Gemmata obscuriglobus: one gene and its partner. The protein of the gene in region 1 binds, or shares a complex with, the protein of each later gene. Links are inferred from orthologs where the notes say so. Each region holds a gene or a part of one and is shown in the gene's direction. Other genes may lie near its edges.

Region 1 (3,233 bases):
GCGGTTCGGGGAGCGCGGCAAGGGCCTCGTCGATCACCAGCCGCGCGTCCTCCCAGCTCGGCGCTGGCGGTGCGGCCGGGGGCGATGAGCCGGGGAGCGGTTGCACCCGTCGGCGCCGGCGCCGGGCCTTGCGGGCCACACGCACCGCCACCCCGTGCAGCCACGCGCCCAGCGCGGACGGGCGGCGAACCCGGGCCGCGTTGCGGGCGAGCAGTAAGAACACCGCCTGGGCCGCGTCTTCCGCGTCTTGGGTGTGCCCGAGCACCCTCCGGCAGGTGCCCAGAACGGTCGGCGTGTACCGGCCGACCAGGGCGGTGAATGCCGACTGGTCTTCACCCACGATGAACCGATCCAGCAGCTCCGAATCGGCCCCTTCGCCCAGTTGTCGCACGAACGACCCGAACGGCATGGCTGTCCTCCCGCTTCGGCCCATTAGTGCCCCTGCCCGCTCGCCGCGACACGACGATTCGGAAAAAATCGGGTTCCCGGACCCCTCCCGCTGGCGTGGGGCGCCCTCAATCACGAGTGCCCCGCACGGGAGGGATTCGGTCCCGTGCGCGCCGTCGAGAACGGCTATCATGGATTTCAGCGTACCGTCGGCCGACGCGCGTGGGGGAGGGGGCTGTGAGCGACCTGGAGTACCGGTTCGATGTGGTGGTGGTGGGCGCGGGGCACGCGGGCACGGAAGCGGCAATGGCCGCCGCCCGGCTCGGGCTCCGCACGTGCCTGCTGAGCATGAACGCCGACGCGGTGGCGCAGATGAGCTGCAACCCGGCGATCGGCGGGGTCGCCAAGGGGCAGATCGTCCGCGAGATCGACGCGCTCGGCGGGGTGATGGGGAAGTGCATCGATGCCAGCGGCATCCAGTTCCGGGTGCTTAACGCGTCCAAAGGGCCGGCGATGCACTCGCCCCGCGCCCAGGCCGACAAGAAGCTCTACCAGTTCACGATGAAGCGGTGGGTGGAGGACCAGGAGAACCTCACCCTTCGACAGGAACTTGTAGAAGGGCTGCTGCTCGAGCCGCACGCGGACTCCGCTTCGCCCGCCACGCGCCGCGTCGTCGGGGTGGTGGCGCGCGGCGACACCCGGTACCTTGCCCCCGCGGTCATCCTCACGACCGGCACGTTCCTCAAAGCGATCATGCACACCGGGGAGGCGAAGACCGTCGGCGGGCGCGCCGGCGACGCCTCGGCCGAAGGGATGAGTGCTAGCCTCGCGGACGCCGGGTTCGAACTCGCCCGCTTCAAGACCGGCACGCCCTGCCGGCTTAACGGCCGCACCATCGATTTCTCGAAGTGCCAGGAGCAGCCCGGCGACCCGGTCCCGCGCCCGTTCAGCTTCAGTACGGAGAAGATCACGGTTCCGCAGGTGGTTTGCCATTCGACGGAAACCACGGCGGCGGTTCACGACCTGATCCGCGCGAACCTCCACCGCGCCCCCATGTATAGTGGGCAGATTTGTGGCCGCGGGCCGCGCTACTGCCCCTCGATAGAGGACAAGGTGGTGCGGTTCGCGGACAAGGACTCACACCTCCTCTTTCTGGAGCCCGAGGGCCTGAACACCCGCGAGTACTACTGCAACGGGATCAGCACCAGCCTGCCCAAGGACGTGCAGGCCGCGATGCTGAAACTGATCCCCGGCTTGGAGAACGCAGAAGTGATGCGTTGGGGGTACGCGGTCGAGTACGATTACGCCCCGCCCACGCAGCTCCACCCGACGCTCGAAACGAAGCCGGTCGCGGGGCTGTACTTCGCCGGCCAGATCAACGGCACCACCGGTTACGAGGAGGCGGCGGCGCAGGGGCTCGTGGCGGGTCTGAACGCCGCCCTCAAGCTCAAGGGCGAGCCGGCGCTGGTCCTGGACCGCAGCGCCGCGTACATCGGCGTGCTCATCGACGACCTCGTGACGAAAGGGGTGGACGAGCCGTACCGGATGTTCACCTCCCGGGCCGAGTACCGGCTGCTGTTGCGGCACGACAACGCCGACCGGCGCCTCACCCCGCTCGGCCGGAAGGTCGGGTCCGTGGGCGTCGCCGACTGGGCGCGGTTCGAGCGGAAGGAGAAGGGCATTTCCGATCTGCAGGGCGTGCTAAGGTCCACTAAGAGCGGCGGCGACTCGCTGGCGACCTGGGTGCGCCGCACCGAGGTGGAGTGGAGCGAGGTGGTCGCCCGGTGCCCGGCCCTGGCAGAGTGGGACGCCCGCCCGGACGTGGTCGAGCAGGTGGTTCTGGAAGCCAAGTACAGCGGGTACATCGACCGGCAAGCCGCAGAGGTGGAGCGGTTCCAGCGGCTGGAGAACCGGCGCATTCCGGACGCGTTCGACTACGCCCGGGTCGGACAGCTCCGGCACGAGGCCCGTGAGAAGCTGAGTCGCATTCGGCCCGTCAGCTTGGGCCAGGCGAGCCGCATCAGCGGCATCACCCCGGCCGACCTCGCAATGCTGTTGCTTTATCTGGATTGAGCCGTTATGGGCCGCTTGCCCGTTGGGGAGAAGCCGGGTAACCGGTGAAACCCGCGGGGTCGGTCGCGGAGGCACGCTCTGGGCGTCCGTCACAGCCGGACGAGTTCCCGCCCTCCTGTGGGAGAAAGCGGGTAAAGCGGTCGGGCTACGGTAGCTACGGAGACGATGAGTTCCGCGACCGAGTCGGCAGGAGCCCGGGGCTGGAAGAAGTTTGCGGCGCGGTTCGCGCGGGTGGAGCTTGGGCGGCGCGCTCTGGGCGCCTTGTGTCGGTGACGCGGGCGGGATTCGGGCCGGCTGGGCAAATCGCCTGGTCGTCGTGAAGTTCGCACCGTTGATCGGACAGGGGGCCGGGGTATGATGGGGTGAGGCAGTTGAGGCCGCTCCGATCTATGCCACCGCCACTGTCGCTTCACCCCGGACTGGTCCGCTGTTTTGCCTCTCCGCCGCAGCACTCGCCTCTTGTTGAGGCGCCGCGCGGTGCCGGATGTGTCCTGCGTGAGTCACGGACGAATTGTTTCGGTCCGCCGCTCGGCTCGGTCGTTTCGGCCGTGCGCGGATCTCCCCCATGCGAGCCGGCTGAGCCGGCCAGGTGGATGCGCGTATGAAGACGGTGTTCACGACCGGCGAAGCGGCCAAGATTTGCAAGGTCTCCCAGCAGACCATCATCCGCTGCTTCGACAACGGCCAGCTCAAGGGGTTCCGCGTTCCGGGTAGCAAGTTCCGGCGCATCCCCCGCGAGGCGCTGTACAAGTTCATGAAGGACAACGGCATCC
Region 2 (3,253 bases), 620 kb from region 1 along the record:
CGGGCATGTAGGTCTGATGATCCCAGCCCAGGGCGGCGGCACACGAGTTCAGAACGCCGAGTGCTTTCGAGCGGCGGAGGAGTTCGGAGTAGCTTTCGGCGGCGGTCATCTGCGGCTCCTGTACGAACCCGAGTCGTTCGGGTAATGTCGGTGTACGGAGCGAGACGCGAAGCACCGAGGGCACCGCATGGCGGGTAAGCTGGTCACGATCGCGACGTTCGAGCAGGGCGCGCGCGCCCACCTCGCCCGCGGGGTGCTGGAAGAGGCCGGGATCAGGGCGACGGTTACGGACGAAGCCGTTGTTACAATGGACTGGCTGCTGGGCGGCGCGGTGGGATGGGTAAAAGTGCAGGTACTCGAAGAGGACGCGGACCGAGCCGTAGCGGTTCTGGAGGAAACGCTGGGTGCCGAAACCGGCCCGGTGGATGAGGCGGCATTGGCAGCAGAGGCCGAAGCCGCCGGGGAAGCGGACGCCGCCGAAAGGCCGCAGCCGGAACCGGTAGCAATTGTGCCGATTGACGCAGCCGGGGCCCAACCTCCATCCGAGCGAGACGAGTACGCCCGACGGGCGTTTCTGGCCGCATTCTTCGGGTTGATCGTTCCGCTATTGTGGTTTTACGCACTGTACCTGTTCCTGAATGCGGCGTTCGGAACCGGGTCCATCAGCCCGCGATACAAGAACCGGCTGCTCGCCATAGGCGCGTTACTTGCCATCGGTTTTTTCACCGCCATGTACCTGATTGCCCTGTACCGAGACCCGTTCCCGTGAGCCTGACTGCGACTGCCGCTCCCCACCCCGGCGACACCATCGTTGCACTCTCGTCTGCGCCCGATCCCGGAGCGCGAGCGATCGTGCGCGTGAGCGGTCCGAACGCGCGTGCGGTGGTCGCGCGAGTGTTTGCGGCGGAACCGCTCCCCACGTCCCCCGGCTCGCGCCGGTTCGTTCGCGGCGTGCTGCGACTCAGCGGCGTGAGTTCGCCGCTGCCCGCGGTGCTGTACTTCTTTGCCGGCCCGAAGTCGTACACCGGCCAGGACCTGGCAGAACTGCACCTCGTCGGCTCGCCGCCGCTGGTGGAGCGGCTCATCAGTGACCTGCTGTCAGCCGGCGCGCGGCCCGCGCGGCCGGGCGAGTTCACGATGCGGGCATTCCTCGCGGGTAAGAAGGACCTGCCCCAGGCGGAAGCGGTGCAGGCGGTGATCGAGGCCGGCACCGACTCCGACCTCTCGGCGGCACTGGAGCAACTCGCGGGCGGGGTGTCGCGCCCGCTGGATGCCCTCCGTGACGACCTGCTGAACCTTCTCGCCGACGTGGAAGCCGCGCTCGACTTCGCCGACGAGGACATCGAGTTCGTCACGCAAGCCGCGACCGTTGCGCGGGTGCGCGGCGCGGTTGAACATCTCGAAATGGTGCGGAAACAACTCGACGCCCGCACCCTGTCCGGACGTTCGGTGCGGGTAGCACTGGTGGGCTTACCGAACGCGGGCAAGAGCAGCTTGTTTAACGCGCTGGCGAGCGGTGCGGCACTGGTCAGCCCGGTCGCCGGCACCACGCGGGACTACCTCACGAAGCCGCTCGCCCTCGCCGGCGTGCCGGTCGAACTGGTCGACACCGCCGGCTGGCTGGACGCCACCGACACGATTGAGGAGCAAGCACAACGACTCGGAGCCGAGCAGGCAACGCGTGCGGACGTGATCGTGTGGTGCGACGAGTCGGGCGCGTTTGGCGCTCGGGACAAAACCCACCTTCGCGCGACGGGGGCGGAGCTACTCAAAGTGCGCACGAAAAGCGATTTGACGAGTGAGGTTTCGGAGGGCCAGTCGCTCGCCTGCTCGGTCATTGCACCCGGCGGACTCGACTTGCTGCTCGCCGCACTAGTTGACGCCGCGACCTCGCTGACGCGCTCGGCGCTCGCGCCGAGCCAGAGCCGGTGCCGGGGGCACGTGCTCGCGTGCCTTGAGCACTTGTGGGAAGCGGAAACCCTGGCAGCGCGCGGCGAGCACCCCGAGTTGCTCGCGCTGGCGCTTCGCGGCGCTCTGGAGCCGCTCGGCGAGATGACGGGGGCCATCTACACCAACGATCTGCTTGATCGCATATTTTCGCGATTCTGCATCGGGAAATAGTTTCTCCGGATCGGCAACGCGTCCAGAGAACCGAAGTTGTCACACCGCCAATTTTCCTGTGTCAAAGATGCAGCCCCCACCCGGCCGACGTGGCGGGGGTGGACGTGGACCCGGGAGTAGCGTCGTGTTCAACCCGTTCACGGAGGTCATCGACGAGTCCGATGACCTCGCCCTCGTCGAATCGGCGAGGGGCGGCAGCCTGGAGGCCCTGGAAAAGCTCGTCCTGCGGCACCAGGCGTGGGTGTACAACGTCGCCGTCCGCATGGTCTTCCACCCGCAGGACGCTGAGGAGGTGACCCAGGAAGTGCTCATCAAGGCCGTCACCCGGCTGAGCACGTTTCGGGGGGAGAGCGCGTTCCGCACCTGGCTCTACCGCATCGCTACGAGCCATGTACTGAACATGAAGCGACGCGGCGGCGAACTCCGACCGCAGACGTTCTCGTCCTATGCGGCGGCCATCAACGACACCCCCGATCTGGACCTGCCCGACCCGAAGAGCGTGCCCGTGGACGTGCCGCTGCTCGTTGAGGAGGCCAAACTGACTTGCACGACCGGGATGCTGATGTGTCTCGACCGCAAGCAGCGGCTCGTGTTCACCCTCGGCGAGATCCTCGGCACCAGCGACACCGTCGGCGGCGAGGTGCTGGAGATGTCGGCCGACAACTTCCGGCAAAGTCTGACCCGCGCCCGCCGCGACCTTTACCAGTTCATGCACGGCCAGTGCGGCTTGGTGAACGCGAACAACCCGTGCCGGTGTCCCAAGAAGACGAAGGGGTTCATCGCCGGCGGCCACGTCGATCCCGACCACTTGCTCTTCGTTCCGCTGCGCGTCCGGCGGATCAAGGACGTTGCGGCCGACACGGTGCGCGAGATCGAGGACGTTCTCGACCGCAAGTACGCGGCCCTCTTCCGTGAGCACGCGTTCCTCGAACCGCCCGATCAAGTCGCGTGGGTCCGCCGGGTTCTTGACGGCCCCGACATCCGCACCGCCTTGCACCTGGATTGAACATTTCTCCCCGACAGTTGTCACAGTCGATCTCCCGGCGTGTCTACGGGTGCAAGGAGGTCGAACCATGTCAAAACTGCAAGACAAAGTGGCCCTGGTGACCGGGGCGTCGAAGGGGATCGGGGC

Evidence for each region.
Region 2: the proteins of mnmG (region 1) and GobsT_RS20925 are in contact, whole or in part, in a solved structure (PDB 9HIP), measured with the Escherichia coli proteins. The link is inferred for Gemmata obscuriglobus from one-to-one orthologs.

Annotation. Positions count from the first base shown.
Region 1 is NZ_CP042911.1:5,685,408-5,688,640, forward strand. The notes cover bases 122-3,042. They hold mnmG (tRNA uridine-5-carboxymethylaminomethyl(34) synthesis enzyme MnmG), read left to right. Parts: upstream 122-624; coding sequence 625-2,460; downstream 2,461-3,042. Other genes in these bases: GobsT_RS23810 (RNA polymerase sigma factor), read right to left, coding at 122-409. In the rest of the region: more of GobsT_RS23810, read right to left, coding at 1-121; GobsT_RS23820 (response regulator), read left to right, coding at 3,062-3,233. UniProt on the Escherichia coli protein: NAD-binding protein involved in the addition of a carboxymethylaminomethyl (cmnm) group at the wobble position (U34) of certain tRNAs, forming tRNA-cmnm(5)s(2)U34.
Region 2 is NZ_CP042911.1:5,067,519-5,070,771, forward strand. The notes cover bases 3-2,943. They hold GobsT_RS20925 (tRNA modification GTPase), read left to right. Parts: upstream 3-765; coding sequence 766-2,121; downstream 2,122-2,943. Other genes in these bases: GobsT_RS20915 (carboxypeptidase M32), read right to left, coding at 3-109; GobsT_RS20920 (putative signal transducing protein), read left to right, coding at 188-769; GobsT_RS20930 (RNA polymerase sigma factor), read left to right, coding at 2,246-2,943. In the rest of the region: more of GobsT_RS20915, read right to left, coding at 1-2; more of GobsT_RS20930, read left to right, coding at 2,944-3,127; GobsT_RS20935 (SDR family NAD(P)-dependent oxidoreductase), read left to right, coding at 3,195-3,253. UniProt on the Escherichia coli protein: Exhibits a very high intrinsic GTPase hydrolysis rate. Involved in the addition of a carboxymethylaminomethyl (cmnm) group at the wobble position (U34) of certain tRNAs, forming tRNA-cmnm(5)s(2)U34.